One region of the Paenibacillus sp. SSG-1 genome, then DNA from elsewhere that is predicted to be linked to it. Evidence: a T-box and tRNA genes for the amino acid it is inferred to sense, from the RefSeq annotation. Region 1 holds a T-box; the other holds one or more tRNA genes.
The links. The T-box of region 1 lies ahead of BCV73_RS09945 (glutamine--tRNA ligase/YqeY domain fusion protein). A T-box ahead of a tRNA ligase gene usually reads a tRNA of that ligase, here a tRNA-Gln.

Region 1 (8,529 bases):
CCTGACGAATTACGCGGACTTCAACTACGCCCAGAAAGCGATCGAACTGCAGAGCTTCGACTATTTCCTCAAACCGATCGAGTTTGACAAATTAGCCCTCATTATCCGCAAAGCGGCAAACAAAGCGAGCGAAGAGCGGTCGATTGAGGAGGCTGCGCGCGAGGGGCTGCTGTGGAAAAAAAACCAGAACCGCCTGCTGGAGCTGTTCTGGCGCAAACTGATCACGGGCAAAAGCTTTCCTTCGGAACCCCGGGCCATTCAGCGTGTTATGGAGGAACAGCATTTGCCTTATCAGCTGTCCGACCGGTTTACGCCCCTGATCATCAAGGTGTTTCCTCATGACGGGAGTCTTGGCAAAAACGACAAGGACCTGTTTGATTACGCCCTGCTCAACGTGCTGAACGAACTGCTGCGGAGTCCCTTGTACAAGGTCGAAACGGTGCTGGAATACACGGGGAACCACTGGATTGTCATTTTACAATGGAGCGCCGAACCTTCTACCGATCAGATTGAAGACACATGCGCCTCCCTCATCCCCAAAGCCAACCGGTTCCTGAAGTGCGATGTATACTGTCATCTGGGACTTACTGAGAGCTTGGCGGCGGTGCATCCTATGATCCGGCAGCTGATTCATTTCAATGAAGAAACGATCAACATCCGTAATCAAGTCTTCCGTCTCGATCAACGGCCGGTGGGCGAAGCGGCTTATATCCCGCCCGATCTGGAGCTGCTGGAAAGACTGCTGAGCGATGGTGACGCATCCGCATTTAGTGCGGAGACAAGCCGGTATCTGCATGAATTGACAGGGCGGCAGGCGCTGAATGTGTCCGCACTGCGGCAGTTCCGGCTTGATTTGATGCAGATGATTTACTCTTTTCTGAAGCAGCGGGAAATCCAGGCCCATAAGCTGTATTCCGGGAGTACCAACGATCAGTTGTTTCAGCAGTCGCTCCAATCGATTGAAGATATGGAGCAGTATATCGCCTATCTGGTCGATACTGCTCTGGCGTACCGGACGTTTGCGGAAAAGCTCAACTCGGTCGTGGAGGAAATCAAGCTGTATATCAGCAAGCATATCGGGGAAGATCTGACGCGGAACAGCCTTGCCGAAACCGTCTATCTCAATCCGGATTATTTGGCGCGTTTGTTTAAAAAGGAAACGGGTGTGCCGTTAGGCAATTACATTATCGAGACCCGAATTCAGATGGCAAAGCATTGGCTCGCCACATCACAAATGCCTGTTCATATGATCGCCGGAAAGGTTGGCTACGCCAACGATTCTTACTTTTCCAGGCTGTTCAAGCAGGAATGCGGCTTGACTCCTTACGAATTTAGGCTCAAGCAGCAAAAAGACCGCCTGGGGTAGGCGGTCTTATCAACAGCATGCACTCGGCTGTTTCCTTCTGTCAGATCAAGGGCAGCGGTCAAGTCGCCGGGCTGAACTCCGTCCGTTCTTCTTCCTCGGCTGCTTCGCTTCCCACCCACAGCTCCACCAGCCTGTCTCCATTGTACAGCTCGATGTTCAGTTCATCGGCATACTGGTACGCGCCCGCCGTGAATTCCCCGGTCGTTGCTACATATCCGCCGACGGCACCGCGCTTCACCATCTGGGAATGGACCACGGCAATGGGGCCGTAATCCACCGGATTCCGATCGTCAGTACAAACGGCAAGCCCCAGGTACAAGCCATGGTCGGTGTGCTCCTCGATATCGATTCCGTAATTACGTGATGCTCGGGTGACATAGGTCCGTCCACCCCTTACCGCTTCCATCATTTCGGCGATAAACGCCTCAAACTCCAGGGACCCTTCGTCCTTGCTATCACCTTGTTCCTTTTTATATCGATGATATAAGCCGATTTTTAGCGTTTCTTTCATCTCGTTATGGGTGGTCAGCGTATCGATCGCACTGGATCGGTAATGCATCATCATCCCTTTCTGCCGGAGATAGAGCAGCAGCCAGCAGACATTGGTCACGATTAATATACTGATGATCACAATCTTCCAACCTCCTTCTATGAAAATCAGTGTTACCAGTGCCGATCGTTTTCAGACCTTCAAGCCACGGCCAAACGAGAAAAGCTGCCTGCAGTTAGACCTGCAGACAGCTTTCAAATGAATATGATGACATATGAAATGATTCATGAATTCCAAATCGAATGAATTCGCTTAGACTCTATCGTTTACTCGATATAATCCTTCAAGCGTTTGCTCCGGCTGGGGTGTCTCAGCTTCCGCAGCGCTTTCGCCTCAATCTGACGGATGCGCTCACGGGTAACGCCGAATACCTTGCCGACCTCTTCCAGTGTGCGCGTGCGGCCGTCTTCGAGGCCAAAGCGCAGACGGAGCACGTTCTCTTCCCGCTCTGTCAGCGTGTCGAGCACATCGCCCAGCTGTTCCTTCAGGAAGGTGAACGCTGCAGAGTCAACCGGTGCCGGGGCATCATGATCCTCAATAAAGTCACCCAGCTTGGAATCATGCTCGTCCCCGATCGGGGTTTCGAGCGAAACCGGATCCTGCGAAATTTTCATAATTTCACGGACCTTCTCTACGCTGAGCTCCATCGCAGCAGCGATTTCTTCCACTTCGGGTTCGCGTCCAAGCTCCTGCACCAGCTGCCGCGATATACGTGCCAGCTTGTTAATCGTTTCGATCATATGGACCGGAATCCGGATCGTTCTTCCCTGATCGGCTATGGCCCGCGTAATCGCCTGTCTGATCCACCATGTAGCATAGGTGCTGAACTTAAAGCCTTTCGTGTAATCGAATTTATCTACGGCTTTGATGAGCCCCATGTTGCCTTCCTGGATCAGATCCAAGAGCTGCATGCCGCGGCCCGCATATCTCCGGGCAATGCTGACAACCAGCCGCAGGTTCGCCTCGACCATAATTTTCTTGGCTTCCTCGTCCCCTTCAGCGACGCGCTTGGCCAGTTTGATTTCTTCTTCCGTGCTCAGCAGGCCGACACGGCCAATTCCCTTCAAGTACATACGCACAGAATCATCGTTCTTCATGCCCGTCGGCAGCAGCTCGACGTCAGCATAGGGCTGGTCTTGCTCCTGTTGATTCGACTCGGCTTGATTTCTCATCACTTCATCGCGTTCACGTTCTTCCATCATCCTGTACGTTCCTCCCCCTGAAAATAATCTCTCTGTATCGCTTGATACGGCTTTCTGAGGTGTAAAAAATATTGACAATCACCAATCGTTGTGATACGATAAATGGTAATAATGTGATTAATTTTGGAGTACACATTATAATATCATATACGCACTTACATTTCAATATGTTTCATAGAATTTAGCCTTTTGGATTAAATTACATAAAAATCACATAATATAGACCCGCCGGAGTAACGCTGATGTACTCCTGCGGGTCTTTTTTGTTGGCCTTATCCGGATGAAGAACGGTATATGATCCGATACGGGATCTGCACCTTTTCCCTGGAACCACGGGTCACGAGCCTTAGAGCCTCCTCACCTGCCCGGAAGAGCTGATGGTCTACCGTGGTAAGCTGAAGGACTTGGCCAATCGGCTGATTTTCCTGTCCGATGATGGCGATATCGTCCGGAATACGCAGCCCGGCAGAGAGAACAAATTGGTGGATTCCGGCTGCCACCTCGTCCCCGTTGGCATACACGGCGGTCGGCCGGACTTTTCCTTCAAGAAAGTGGCGGGCTGCATCCATACCATCCTTCAATGTGGTGCAGCCATCCAGGCACCGGCATGGCGGGACTTCCCCAAAAACGTCCCGGTAAGCCTGCATCGTCAGCCGGGTGCTGATGCTGGTCTCCCCTCTTGCCGTCGTGAACGCAACATCGGCGTGCCCCATGCTTTTCAGGAAGGAAAACACCTCGAGCGTCGCGGCATACCGGTCAATGTAGGCGCAGCCGATATCCTCCAGTTCCGTATATTCGCACGCTACGATGTGACCATATCCCGCAAAGGGGACGATGGACGACCAATCGTTGGCACGGGACGTAATGATGATGCCGTCGAGCAGTTTAGTTTTCAGCATGGTCAAATACTCCAGCTCTTTCTCCGGATCATATCGGGTTGGAAGCACAGTGACGGTGTAATCTTCCTCAACCGATTTGTTCAATACACCGCTTAGCATCCGGTCGAAAGCCGGGTTGTTGTTGTACGGGATGATCACGCCGATGCTGCGGGTCCGGCCGCGGATCAAATCAACTGCATTGCGGTTTGGCGTGTAATCCAGTTCGTCGATGGCTCGCTGCACGGCATCTCTTTTCTCAGCGGAAACGTACGGATGCTGGTTGAGAACCCGGGATACCGTGGATACCGAAACACCGGCCCGTCTGGCGATTTCGTGAATGTTGGCCATAACTCCCTGCCTTCTGACTTTTTACATTTCGAATAGTTCCTTTATTATATCACGCTGACTCCGATCCTCATTACGATCGTGGACCAGCCGCAGCGGATTATTCATCCCGGGACTGGATGTCGTACTGATCGGCCTGCAGCATAAGCTGCTCGTTGCCTTGTGCCTGAATGACAACCCGTGTCCCGCTGACAATCGGTGCTCTTCCGTCCGGAAACCAAGGCCGTTCACGGTCCACCACGATCAACAAGCCCTCGGCGTCGCCCATCGCCGCAAATTGCCGCCCGTCACCGCTCCACATGGACAGTCCCAGCGTCGTTTGAATCTGTTCCACGGCAGCGGCCACTTCATCAACAGGCAGCCCGATTTCACTGATCCGCAGCAGCTGGCTGCTTGTGAAGTCTTCATTTTCGGCGTTATCAAACGAATGGTGGGCAATGAATTCAATCAGATTCTCATCCGGATCGTAAAAATACAGGGCGTCGGCATTCCAGTTCCCGAAATGAAATTGATCCCCGTCCTGATCGCGGAACAGCGTAATTCCACGCTGAGCTGCCCATTTTTTGGTAGACTCGAGCTGATTCGTCGGAATCGTAAAAGCAATATGGTACATCGATTTTTCGCCGGGCACTGCTGCCTTCTGAAGAATGAGCTGGCTGCCGCCGGCTTGAATGGTGACGTTATCCGACTGTTCTTCGGCCACTGGGAGACCGAGCTTCCCGGCGTAAAATTGCTTCATCTCCGCAAAATGCCGGGTATTTATCGTAAGTTGTTGGATTTTCATCGTAACGACCTCCATGTGCTTCTGGTTTTCAAGGAATTTCTCTGCGGCAGCGTACGCAGCATTTCTAAAATGCGCCATACCCCGTTCACCGCGGGGAACATGACCTGGCCTACTTACGTCGTAGGTCAACGCGATGCTTCCCTCTTCCATGAATCTTTCAGCGAAACGATCCGGTTAAATACCGGTACCGGACCGGTCAGATCTTTGTGATCCAGGCAGAAATAGCCTTGGCGGATAAACTGGTATCTGGCATCCGGTGAAGCTTTTTTCATCCATGGCTCCATGATCGCTTGCCTGTAAATGATTCGGGAATCGGGAGACACCAGCTCTGCCCAATCATTGTCCGATTCCGCCACGGACGCGGCATCTTTCAGCAGGCTGCCGTACAAGCGGATCTCGGCGGGAACACCGTGTGCGGCGGACACCCAATGAATCGTCGATTTCACCTTTCTGCCGCTGAACCCGGTTCCGCTTTTCGTCTCGGGATCGTACGTGCAGTGCAGCTCGATCACTTCACCGGTCTCCGGATCCTTGACGGCATGATGGCATTTTAAATAGTACGCCCCCTTCAATCGAACCTCACTTCCCGGAAACAGGCGATGAAAGCCCGATACCGGATGTTCCATAAAATCGTCCCGCTCGATATACAATTCTCCGGAAAAGGGGACATCCCTGCTGCCAAGCGCCGGATCGGCATCGCTGTGGTGGAGATGCAGTATTTCCACCTGATCCTTCGGATAATTCGTGATGACGACTTTAAGCGGATCAAGCACAGCCATCACAGCGACAGACTTATCCTTTAAGTCCTGGCGGATGAAGTGGTCGAGCATCGCGGCATCCATCGTGCTGCTCCCCCTCAGCATGCCCACTTCCTGCATGAACCTCCGGAGGCCTTCCGGCGTAACGCCTCTTCGCCGCAGTCCCTTCAAGGTCGGAAGGCGGGGATCATCCCATCCGTCAACGAATCCGCCTTCGACCAGCTCCCTGATGTACCTTTTGCTCGTGACCATTCCGGAAACGTTCAGACGTCCGAATTCCCGCTGCTTCGGGGGTTCCGTTACTTCCAGCTCGCGCAGCACCCATTCGTACAAGGGTCGGTGATCCCTGAATTCCGCGGAGCACAGCGAATGCGTAATGCCTTCGATCGCATCCTGGATCGGATGGGCAAAATCATACATCGGATACACGCACCACTCACTCCCTGTCCGGTAATGCTCGGCGTGGATGATGCGGTACAAGGCCGGGTCCCTCAAGTTGATGTTGGGCGAAGACATGTCAATTTTGGCCCGCAGCACCTTGGCGCCGTCCGGGAACCGGCCTTCCTTCATTTGACGGAACAGGGATAGATTCTCCTCCACCGTCCGTTCGCGATAAGGACTGTTTCTTCCAGACTCCGTGAGCGTTCCGCGGTATTCCGTCATTTCCTCCGCCGACAAATCGCAGACATAGGCCTTTCCTTTACGGATGAGCTTCAAAGCCGCTTCGAAGATCTCTTCCGAATAATCCGAGCCAAAGTACACCGGCAGGTCCAGACCAAGCCACCGGACATCCTCCCGGATCGCGTCCACGTATTTCATGTCTTCCTTTAGTGGATTCGTATCGTCAAAGCGCAGATTCATCTTCCCGTGAAATGCTTCGGCAATGGCTGCGTTCACGTGAATTGCATAGGCGCTTCCGATGTGCAAATAGCCGTTCGGCTCCGGCGGAAACCGGGTCGCGATCGGTCTGGAATACGTTTCGTTCTCCACATCCTCCATCACGGTTTTCGTTAGAAAATCCACGGCTTCTTCTTTCCTTACCTTTCCTTCCATCAACTGTCCCCTCCTGCTCTTATATCAATCAAAAAGAAAACAAAAAAATCCCGCCTCCAAGACGCTGACGTCTTGGGGACGAGATTGTATTTCGCGGTGCCACCCCGGTTCGCGGATCTATCGCTACATCCGCCTCTTCGGGTACGGCATGCACGCATGCTTATACCCTAGCTCTGTAACAGGAGCTCCTGTCGCACCATCCGAAGGAATGAGGACCCCTCTTCCAATGCGCCGCTCGGAGGCTTGCTTCAATGACGGGCGGCCTGCTCCTTCACAGCTGCCGGAGCTCTCTGCAAGGCTGCCCGTTCATCTACTCTTCTCTTCACCGCGTTTTCGTTCCGTTTTGATTTTGACCATATTAACATCATTTTCGGCCAATGTAAACCGCATTATGCATGCTTTAACCGGAAAGGGCGGGGATTAAATAACCTCCAGGCCATCGTTATCCGGCAGCGGTGGATGCGTGGTGTGCGGCTCGGATTGATACCAGAAAGCGACGGAGGCGATATCGTCCTGCAGCGGCAAATAGCGGCCGCCGGAACGCCAACCGAGCGCCTGGATCGTTACCTTCAAGTCCTGTTCAAACCGGATCGGGTCCATCACATGCCAGCGGTACATCCCGAATCGCTGCTGGCTCCGGTATAGGCCGTCCGGTCTGATTTGCTGGTGAAAGCCCAAATAGGCAGTGGAAAACGCACCGTACTGTCCCTGTGGATGCTCAAAATTCCAGGCGCCGCCAAAATAGTCTTCGGTCCCGGTGCCGCAAATCGTCGGGAAATCGCGGTCGCCGTCCATATAGAACTTGATCTCGCCTTCTCCCCACCACCCCGTGTTGTTCACCTGCCAGGCGATGTACGTGCCGACGTACTGTCCCCTCCCCTTCACGCCATCCAGAAGCACATGGTCCTGCTTGTACGGCAAGGGGTTGCTCCGGCGCCATTGCGCGTGAAAATAGGCCGCATCCTCCGGCACCTCGGTCAGCGTATAGGTGAACTGGTAATACAGCACGACGGGTTTGTCCATCCGGTTCTCTACCGTAACCCGGGCTTTCTTGCGAAACGGCATCACCCAATAGCTGTTCATCCCGCCGGCGGGATTGACTGCCACAGGCAGGGAGTTGACATTGCTCCGCTCGCACCATCCATTGCAGAAGAAGTCGCCGACAGGCACTTCTATGGAAGGATCCTGCTCATCATCCCAATAAAAGCGCAGAATCATATGACGCCAGCTGTCCGGAAAGCAGGTCAGCCAAATATGCTGTATGGCTCCGGGACCGTCGATTTCTGCGGCGGTAAACACCTCACCCGGTTTGATCTCCACCGATGGAGATATTTTCCATCCCTGACCCAAATCCCGCCCGGCATTCGCTCCGGTTCCCTGGGTGGCCATGCCGCCCTTTCCTTTAGCTCCCGTCACATTTTCCGCACTGATCGATCTCGTTTGTGCGGAGGACATCCGGAATAAATTACCCAGGCTCATATTCAGTCCGTTAAAAGGTTCCATACTCATCTCTCCTGTCATTGGTCAAATCGGATTTGCATTAAAGCGGTTACAAGTCATTCTACAGGCGTTTCCCCTCTTTATCGATGTTGG
Region 2 (8,529 bases), 5.1 Mb from region 1:
TTTGGCACCTCGATGTCGGCTCATCGCATCCTGGGGCTGAAGTAGGTCCCAAGGGTTGGGCTGTTCGCCCATTAAAGCGGTACGCGAGCTGGGTTCAGAACGTCGTGAGACAGTTCGGTCCCTATCTGTCGTGGGCGTAGGAAATTTGAGAGGAGCTGTCCTTAGTACGAGAGGACCGGGATGGACGTACCGCTGGTGCACCAGTTGTTCCGCCAGGAGCATGGCTGGGTAGCTACGTACGGACGGGATAAGCGCTGAAAGCATCTAAGCGTGAAGCCCCCCTCAAGATGAGATTTCCCAGTATGTAAGACCCCTTGTAGACGACGAGGTAGATAGGTTGGAGGTGGAAGTGCAGCAATGCATGGAGCTGACCAATACTAATCGGTCGAGGGCTTATCCTAAAAGCTTTCTGAAAGAAAGCTTGCTACGGAAGCATATGCTTATTAATTCGCAGATTCGTTTCGTATCTAGTTTTCAAGTGATCAAACACTTGAATTAAATATTGTTCCCTGATAGCTCAGTTGGTAGAGCACTCGACTGTTAATCGAGTTGTCACAGGTTCGAGTCCTGTTCGGGGAGCCATTATGGAGAGGTGTCCGAGTTGGCCGAAGGAGCACGATTGGAAATCGTGTAGGCGCCAAAAGCGTCTCGAGGGTTCGAATCCCTCTCTCTCCGCCATTATAGTTTGGCCCGTTGGTCAAGGGGTTAAGACACCTCCCTTTCACGGAGGTAACATGGGTTCGAATCCCATACGGGTCACCACTTTTATTGCTTGCATCAGGGATGAGAATCCAAAAAGGGTTCGTCGGAGCGTTACTTCGATAGCATATGCATCGCAGTCTCGAACGAAGTGAGAGTATCCCATACAGGTCACCACTTTAATTATTAGCTTCAGGGATGAGAATCCAAAGAAAAAATGCTTGCCTTTTTAGTGGTTTATCTGCTAAGATATTAAAAGTGTTTCTTATGGAGGCTTAGCTCAGCTGGGAGAGCATCTGCCTTACAAGCAGAGGGTCGGGGGTTCGATCCCCTCAGCCTCCACCATGTATACTTTAAAGAAAATAAATATTTTTTAATGACGCGGGGTGGAGCAGTCCGGTAGCTCGTCGGGCTCATAACCCGAAGGTCGCAGGTTCAAATCCTGCCCCCGCAATTTATCTCCTTATTTATGGAGATACATAATTGGCCGTGGAACCGTGGTGTAGAGGCCTAACATGCCTGCCTGTCACGCAGGAGATCGCGGGTTCGAATCCCGTCGGTTCCGCCATTTATTTTCTTGAGAGTTTAGTTTGTTGCAATAATACTCTTGATAGAAACAAAATTAGGCTCGGTAGCTCAGTCGGTAGAGCAGAGGACTGAAAATCCTCGTGTCGGCGGTTCGATTCCGTCCCGAGCCACCATGAATTTAATAATAAGCATAAAAGCCGGTGTAGCTCAATTGGTAGAGCAACTGACTTGTAATCAGTAGGTTGGGGGTTCAAGTCCTCTCGCCGGCACCATATGGAGGCTTAGCGAAGTGGCCAAACGCAGCAGACTGTAAATCTGTTCTCGTACGAGTTCGGTGGTTCGAATCCATCAGCCTCCACCAGTTTTATTATAGGGGCATAGTTTAAAGGTAGAACAGCGGTCTCCAAAACCGTTAGTGTGGGTTCAATTCCTGCTGCCCCTGCCATTCGAAATACAGCTTCATATCTTTTATTATGGCGGTCGTGGCGAAGGGGTTAACGCACCGGATTGTGGCTCCGGCATTCGTGGGTTCAAGTCCCATCGATCGCCCCATAACTTATAATGACAATCTTGTTGGGGATTAGCCAAGCGGTAAGGCAACGGACTTTGACTCCGTCATGCATAGGTTCGAATCCTATATCCCCAGCCAGTTTAAGCGGACGTGGCTCAGCGGTAGAGCATCGCCTTGCCAAGGCGAGGGTCGCGGGTTCGATTCCCGTCGTCCGCTCCATTTGATTTCGGCGCCATAGCCAAGTGGTAAGGCACAGCTCTGCAAAAGCTTTATCCCCAGTTCGAATCTGGGTGGCGCCTCCATTAACTTCATATGCGCCCTTAGCTCAGCTGGATAGAGCGTTTGACTACGAATCAAAAGGTCAGGAGTTCGAATCTCTTAGGGCGCGCCATTTTTTTAACTGAATATGCCGGTGTGGCGGAATTGGCAGACGCGCGCGACTCAAAATCGTGAGGGAAACCGTGGGGGTTCGAGTCCCTTCACCGGCATCATAGAGAAAAGCCTTGGAAAATATCCAAGGCTTTTTCTTGTATAGACTAACATTGTACACCGAGCCATCGTTCGTCGTTCGTTAATCCCTCATCCTGCTGTACACTTGCACTTCTCCTTCTAATCAGCCACCTGATGATATCCCGCAGAAAGGCAGCCATATTAATTCGTATTGCGTTTATTTGTATGACTGTATGGTATTTAAAGATCCTCTGATCAATCCGTTCGTTATACCATTACTCCCTTTGAACGTTTTCCCCATCCTTGATTAAAGTTGATAAACCATTCCAGCCGGCTTTACCTGGGCTAAGCAGGCTCAATGTTTCTTTAGCTAAGTGCTAAATCCCTTGCTCAGAGCCTCCAACGACTCCCTATCCCAAGCATTGTATAAGTAAACTGCTCATTGAAGTTCCATAGCGTGTTGATCATGCCCTATAAACGGGCAATTGGAGCTGCCAGTGGAGGATGTGGCTGCCGCGTTACATGCAGAAAAGCTTGCTTCGTCTAAGGTCCGAGCCTTCCCCCGACTTAGGTCTAGGATTAAAAACCGTCTTGGGTCCGTTTTGGAAAACCCGGATTGAACCTAAAATAGAGTCATAAGGTTGATACAAACGAAAGGCGGTGACAATGCATGAGAACAAATAAAACTTCTGGTTGGGCGATCGTATTGATCGCAATCGGGGCACTGATGCTCCTGGGAGTATTCGCTCCATTATTCGGCAGGCTGATCGGATTGATCTTCCCGATCCTGATGATCGTGCTCGGCTATTATGGAATTCGCAGAGGTAAGGTGGTCATCGGTACGATTATCCTCGCATTCGGTGTCATGGGACTTCTGGCGAAGCTGTCCTGGATCATCGGACCGCTGCTGGGAATTGCCCTGGTAGTGTTCGGGATTATGCTGCTGAAAGGTAAGAAGTCGTCGAAGTGGATGTAACGGTAACAAAGAATTACCTTTAATAAATACAATCAAACGAATAGGCGATCACAGCTTATAAGGAGGGAGCAAAAACAGATGAGCGTATTTCGCAGGGTACGGGATATCACCGTAGCGACATTAAATGAACGTTTGGAACAAAGTCAGGACCCGGTACGGTTGATCGATCAGTTTTTGGCATCAACGCGTGACGATATTATGGAAGCCGAGAAGCTCGTTCAGCAGTACTCCGCTCACGTGAGACAGCTGAAGCAGCAAGTGGATCAGGCATCCAACATGAAGGAAAAGCGTGAGGAGCAGGCGCTGCTGGCTCTGAAGGCCGGCGAGGATCATCTAGCCAAGCTCGCACTGCAGGAAAAAATAATCTATGAAGAAAAGCTCGAGCAATACGGAGGACTGCTGGATACAACCCGCCAGTCGCTCACCGAGCTGGAAAATCAACTGAACGACCTGAAATTGGAGTACCAAACCGTGTACAGCAAACGTCAATACTACGCGGCACGGATGGAAACCCTCAGACTTCAGCAGCGGATGAATCAGCGCATGGAAGGTTTTGGCGGACAGGATGTTCCCAAGATGTTCAACCGTCTGGAAGACCGCATTTCCGATTGGGAATTTGAAGCACGCAGTCTGCGCGACCTGCGCCGCGGCGGTCAGGAACTGTTCGAGCAAGCCAGCGGAACGGTATCCAGCGTGCTGGAAAGGGAGCTGGCCCGCCTGAAGGAAAAGCTGAACAACAGCGGAAAGGAGTAACGTCATGAGCAAGCTATACCGATCGACCCGCGATAAAATGGTCACCGGTTTGTGCGGCGGTCTGTCCGATACCTTTGGCATCGATTCCACGCTGCTGCGGATCCTGTTTTTGATCAGTATCCCATTTACCGGCGGGACCACGCTGTTCATCTACTTTATCGCGGCTTTGGTCATCCCTAAAGAACCTACGACACCTTTTAATCCATATGGACCGGGACCGGGGGCAGCTGGGGGCGGATACTACGGCAATAGTATGGGGTCCGGCAGCTACTACGGCAACGGTCAGCAAGGCAACGGCGCTTATGGTGCCCAATCTTTTGACCCTAGAGCCAAATACAACGGTTCGCCTTACGGCGGAGGCAGACCGGGCGGATACAGCTCGTCCGCATCCGACCTGGACGCCATGATGGAAGATATCGAGAAGAAAGCCATGAAGAAAGAGCTTGAGGAATTGAAAAAAAAATTATCTAAGTACGAGAAGGGAGAAGTGTAAAACATGGGAGTATTTAAAAGAATTAAGGATATGACGAAAGCATCGGTGAACGAGGTATTGGATAAAGTTGAAGATCCGGTAATTATGCTGAACCAGTATCTGCGCGATATGGAGGCAGAAATCCATGACGCGGAAGTTACAGTAGCGAAGCAAATGGCCAATGAACGCCGCATGAAGCAGCGCGTGGAAGAAGCCGTGAAGATGGCCGGCCAACGTGAGGCACAAGCTGAACTGGCACTTCGTAACGGCCAGGAAGAAGTAGCGCGCAAGCTGCTCGAGGAAAAGATTTATTTTGACCAAAAACTGTCCGAGTACCAAGAACTGCACGCTCAATCCGAGGCACAAGCTAAAGAACTGGTACAGCAGCTCCATGACATGAAAGACGAGTTCTACAAAATGCGCAACAAGCGCAATGAGCTCGTAGCCCGTGCGCAAATGGCGAAAGCCAAAAAGCAAATGTCTCAAATCAGCAGCCTGCATACGATCGAAAGCGGCAGCGCGTCCCTTGGATTCCACCGCATGGAAGAAAAGATCATGCAAATGGAAGCTGAAGCCGATGTGATGCGTGCCCCTTACCGTCCGGAAACAACATCCGCTTTCACCAGCCCGGTCGATGCGGAGAAGCAGCTGAAGGTGGAAGAACAGCTCAGCGCGCTGAAAAGCAAGCTGAACCCGCCGGCTGCCGCTCCTTCCAAATCGAATAAAGAATAAGTATTCAATTTTGCGGACAATATGATATGCTAGGAAGAATGGAATAAGGGCGCGAGACCTCATTCACATCTTCCTGGATCCCGGTGAAGCCATAAGGAGTGTGCCCGTCACAATCCTATGGCTTTTCCGGTCTTACTTTTCCGATAAACCAAGACATCATAAGGAGGTGCGGCATGGAAAAAAGAAATCGCTTCATTGCGCTGATTCTCATCGGGATCGGCCTCCTCATGCTCTTCGGCAGGTGGGTCGGCTTTTTTACCATCGTCGCCCTCTTATTCATTCTTATGGGAATTTATACGATTCGCGGCGGAAAAGTGAAGAGGGGCTACCGTCTCGTTGCGGTGGGCGCCATCCTGCTGCTGATTGATCATTTGCTGATCGTGCTGGGGATTGCGCTAATCTCCCTGGGATGGTTTTTTGTAAAGGCAAGGAAAGTACAAAACCGGGACGGGTACCTGCAGAAGCAGGGATTTTCGGGTCATTACAATTGGGACCAGGTCCCTTGGGCTATGAGAAGCCAGAGCGTCTGGCATGTCATCAACGAAGCCGATCTGGATTTGTCGCTTGCGATCCCCGAGGAACACCGTACGGTGATGATGTTTCAAGGCATCATGGGGGATACGGACATCAAAATTCCGGAGTATTACGGGGTGGAGCTTGAAGTGTTCGTCCTGTTCGGTGCGATCGATTTCAGAGGGCACCGGGATAACGGTTTGATGAACCGTTTGAACTGGAAATCCCCTAATTATGAGACCAGCGAATACAAAGTTAAATTCCATATTTCCTACCTGGTAGGAGATGTTGATATTGATCTGTCATAGGAGGAGGGTTCCCTGATGAAAACCAGAAAACCGGCTAATATGGTCTCCCGGAGCATGGGCGAGGGGGCCCTTCTTTCTTTTGTTATGCTCCTGATCATTTTTTACGTACTTTATACATATGGTTATTTGGCCCCGTTTGATTCTTGGCAAAAAACGCTGCAGGCCGGTGCTACGCTGATCCTGGTTCCGATCGGTCTGGGAGCTATCTTCGGGTTCTATCAGAGCTACCGGGTAAAATTGAAGCTGGAACGGCTGCGGGAAACGCTGCTCTCCTGGGAAAAAGGGAACGTCGCCCGCTCCGTACCGGAGCTTGGCAGCGACGAGGTCGGGCGCCTTGGCGAGCAGCTTGGACGCATCAGCAAAAAGTGGGAGGAGCAGGTCAACTCCCTTCAGCGCTTATCCACGAATAATGCCCAGCTGGCCGAGCAGGCGCGGATATCGGCGATCGTAGAAGAGCGCCAGCGGCTGGCGCGGGAGCTGCATGATGCGGTATCCCAGCAGCTGTTTGCGATATCGATGACGGCGACGGCCGTGGGGAGGACGCTTGAGAAGGATTTTGACAAGGCCCAGCGCCAGGTGGCGCTCATCGAAGAAATGGCCGCCGTGGCCCAATCGGAAATGAGAGCGCTGCTGCTGCATCTCCGGCCGGTCTATCTGGAGGGCAAGCCGCTGGAGCAAGGCCTCGGTGAGCTGATCAAAGAGCTCAAAGTGAAGGTTCCGATGGAAATCGTGTTTGAAATGGACAAAGGCATCCACCTGGTAAAAGGAATCGAAAACCATCTGTTCCGCATCATCCAGGAGGCGATGTCTAACACGCTCCGGCATGCCAAAGCGGATAAGATGGAAATCCGGATTCACCAAAAGAAAGACATGGTCTGGGTCATGCTGCGTGACGACGGCCAGGGCTTTGAACTAAACGAGACAAAACAGGCCTCTTACGGCCTTTCCAATATGCAGGAACGCGTCAATGAAATCGGCGGATCGATCCAAATTATTACGGCGCCCGGTAAGGGAACGCGAATCGAAATTACCGTGCCGATTGTATCTGAAGACAAAGCAGGGAGTGAGGATCTTGGAAATGGAAACACCCATGATTAAAGTGCTGCTCGTCGATGACCACGAGATGGTACGGATCGGTCTGGCAGCCGTGCTGGGGACCGAGGACGGCATCGAAGTCGTCGGCGAAGCAGGCAGCGGGGAGGAAGGCATCCGCCTTGCCCGGGAATACAAACCCGACGTCGTCCTGATGGACCTGGTGATGGAGGGCATGGACGGGATTGAGGCGACGCGTCAGCTGCTGAAGCTGTACCCGGACTGCAAGGTGATCGTGCTGACAAGCTATTTGGACGACGAGAAAATGTACCCGGTTATCGAGGCCGGCGCATTCAGCTACCTGCTAAAGACGTCGCGCGCAAGCGAAATCGCCGACGCCATCCGCGCCGCGGCGCGCGGCCAATCGGTCTTGGAATCGCAGGTCGCCTCCAAAATGATGAACCGGTTCCGCCATCCGGAGGTGGAGGCCCCGGCGCACAAGGAGCTGACCGACCGCGAAATGGATGTGCTCCGCCTATTGGCGCAGGGCAAGTCCAACCAGGAAATCGCCGATGACCTCATCATTGGAATCAAAACGGTCAAGTTCCATGTGACGAACATCCTGGCGAAACTGGGCGTAGACGACCGCACGCAGGCGGCGATCTACGCTTACAAGAACGGTCTGGCGGAATAGTTAGGTTGAATCCAAAGCAAATTAGTCCATAGCAGATGAAAAGCCCCTGAGGAGCGGATAGCTTCCAGGGGCTTTTTTAGATCATAATGTGTAAGTTTTGAAGACCGCTAAATCAAAAACAGCAGCCCGAGAGTGGCCAGACTTAGCGCCAGGCCAGCTCCAAAGCCGAATCCATAGCCATACGGATAATAAGGATAGAAGGCGCGGACGGTGGCTTTTTCCGGAGCTTTGGCTACAGGCCCCTTTGCGCGTTTTTTATAGCCGCCCTTTACTTTGGCGCCGTGCAGCTGGGTGCCTTCCGGCCCGTTCAGAATAATATGGCCGTCTTTGCACTCCGTCAGCTTTCCGGTATATACTCTGCCGTCATACATACAGGCGGCGACCATTTTGCCGCAGTGCTGCCGAATATTTTCTTCTGTTAATGGGTAAATAGGGATCATGGAAGTGTGCGAACCTCCCTTATCATTTTTATTAACCAGTGTATTCATGGCCCATGGACGCGGCTATGGTCATTCACCCAATTTCGCCTATCGTTCGGCTTTAGGTATAATCGCCCCGGAAACGGACATCCTTTTAGTAGATTGATAGATTTCCTGGTGAAGGGATGTATGAGGGATGATGGCAGTCCGGAGATGGGCAGGTTTAGGTTTGGCGGTATGCATAGCGGCTTTGGTATGGATGGGGTATTTGTGGTACAGCGCGAATCAGACGTCGGCGCCGTCCCATCAGGATCCGGAAGAATTGCGCACCCTCTTGAAGCTGGGAAATGAAGTGGTAGACGTGCCGCAGCGTCTGGTTGTGAAGTGGCAGGGAGACTGGGAAGCCAACGGAAATCAGGATGCGTACGAGGCGGCCGAGGGG

Region 2: it has a tRNA-Gln gene. The T-box ahead of BCV73_RS09945 (glutamine--tRNA ligase/YqeY domain fusion protein) is inferred to sense a tRNA for this amino acid. The anticodon was not compared.

What each region holds. Positions count from the first base shown of each region.
Region 1 is NZ_MBRK01000001.1:2,106,250-2,114,778, reverse strand. It holds gene BCV73_RS09970 (response regulator) at 1-1,366, shown strand, start outside; gene BCV73_RS09965 (restriction endonuclease) at 1,425-1,997, opposite strand; gene rpoD (RNA polymerase sigma factor RpoD) at 2,183-3,088, opposite strand; gene BCV73_RS09955 (LacI family DNA-binding transcriptional regulator) at 3,391-4,344, opposite strand; gene BCV73_RS09950 (VOC family protein) at 4,442-5,125, opposite strand; gene BCV73_RS09945 (glutamine--tRNA ligase/YqeY domain fusion protein) at 5,251-6,936, opposite strand; T-box leader at 7,008-7,271, opposite strand; gene BCV73_RS09940 (glycoside hydrolase family 172 protein) at 7,357-8,439, opposite strand.
Region 2 is NZ_MBRK01000001.1:7,180,405-7,188,933, forward strand. It holds rRNA gene BCV73_RS32735 (23S ribosomal RNA) at 1-401, shown strand, start outside; tRNA gene BCV73_RS32740 (tRNA-Asn) at 507-582, shown strand; tRNA gene BCV73_RS32745 (tRNA-Ser) at 587-678, shown strand; tRNA gene BCV73_RS32750 (tRNA-Glu) at 688-762, shown strand; tRNA gene BCV73_RS32755 (tRNA-Val) at 969-1,044, shown strand; tRNA gene BCV73_RS32760 (tRNA-Met) at 1,080-1,153, shown strand; tRNA gene BCV73_RS32765 (tRNA-Asp) at 1,191-1,267, shown strand; tRNA gene BCV73_RS32770 (tRNA-Phe) at 1,325-1,400, shown strand; tRNA gene BCV73_RS32775 (tRNA-Thr) at 1,424-1,499, shown strand; tRNA gene BCV73_RS32780 (tRNA-Tyr) at 1,503-1,588, shown strand; tRNA gene BCV73_RS32785 (tRNA-Trp) at 1,599-1,672, shown strand; tRNA gene BCV73_RS32790 (tRNA-His) at 1,704-1,779, shown strand; tRNA gene BCV73_RS32795 (tRNA-Gln) at 1,802-1,876, shown strand; tRNA gene BCV73_RS32800 (tRNA-Gly) at 1,883-1,957, shown strand; tRNA gene BCV73_RS32805 (tRNA-Cys) at 1,967-2,040, shown strand; tRNA gene BCV73_RS32810 (tRNA-Arg) at 2,053-2,129, shown strand; tRNA gene BCV73_RS32815 (tRNA-Leu) at 2,147-2,226, shown strand; gene BCV73_RS32820 (LiaF transmembrane domain-containing protein) at 2,859-3,164, shown strand; gene BCV73_RS32825 (PspA/IM30 family protein) at 3,243-3,917, shown strand; gene BCV73_RS32830 (PspC domain-containing protein) at 3,922-4,410, shown strand; gene BCV73_RS32835 (PspA/IM30 family protein) at 4,414-5,121, shown strand; gene liaF (cell wall-active antibiotics response protein LiaF) at 5,295-5,942, shown strand; gene BCV73_RS32845 (sensor histidine kinase) at 5,958-7,040, shown strand; gene BCV73_RS32850 (response regulator transcription factor) at 7,021-7,668, shown strand; gene BCV73_RS32855 (hypothetical protein) at 7,776-8,108, opposite strand; gene BCV73_RS32860 (YwmB family TATA-box binding protein) at 8,287-8,529, shown strand, end outside.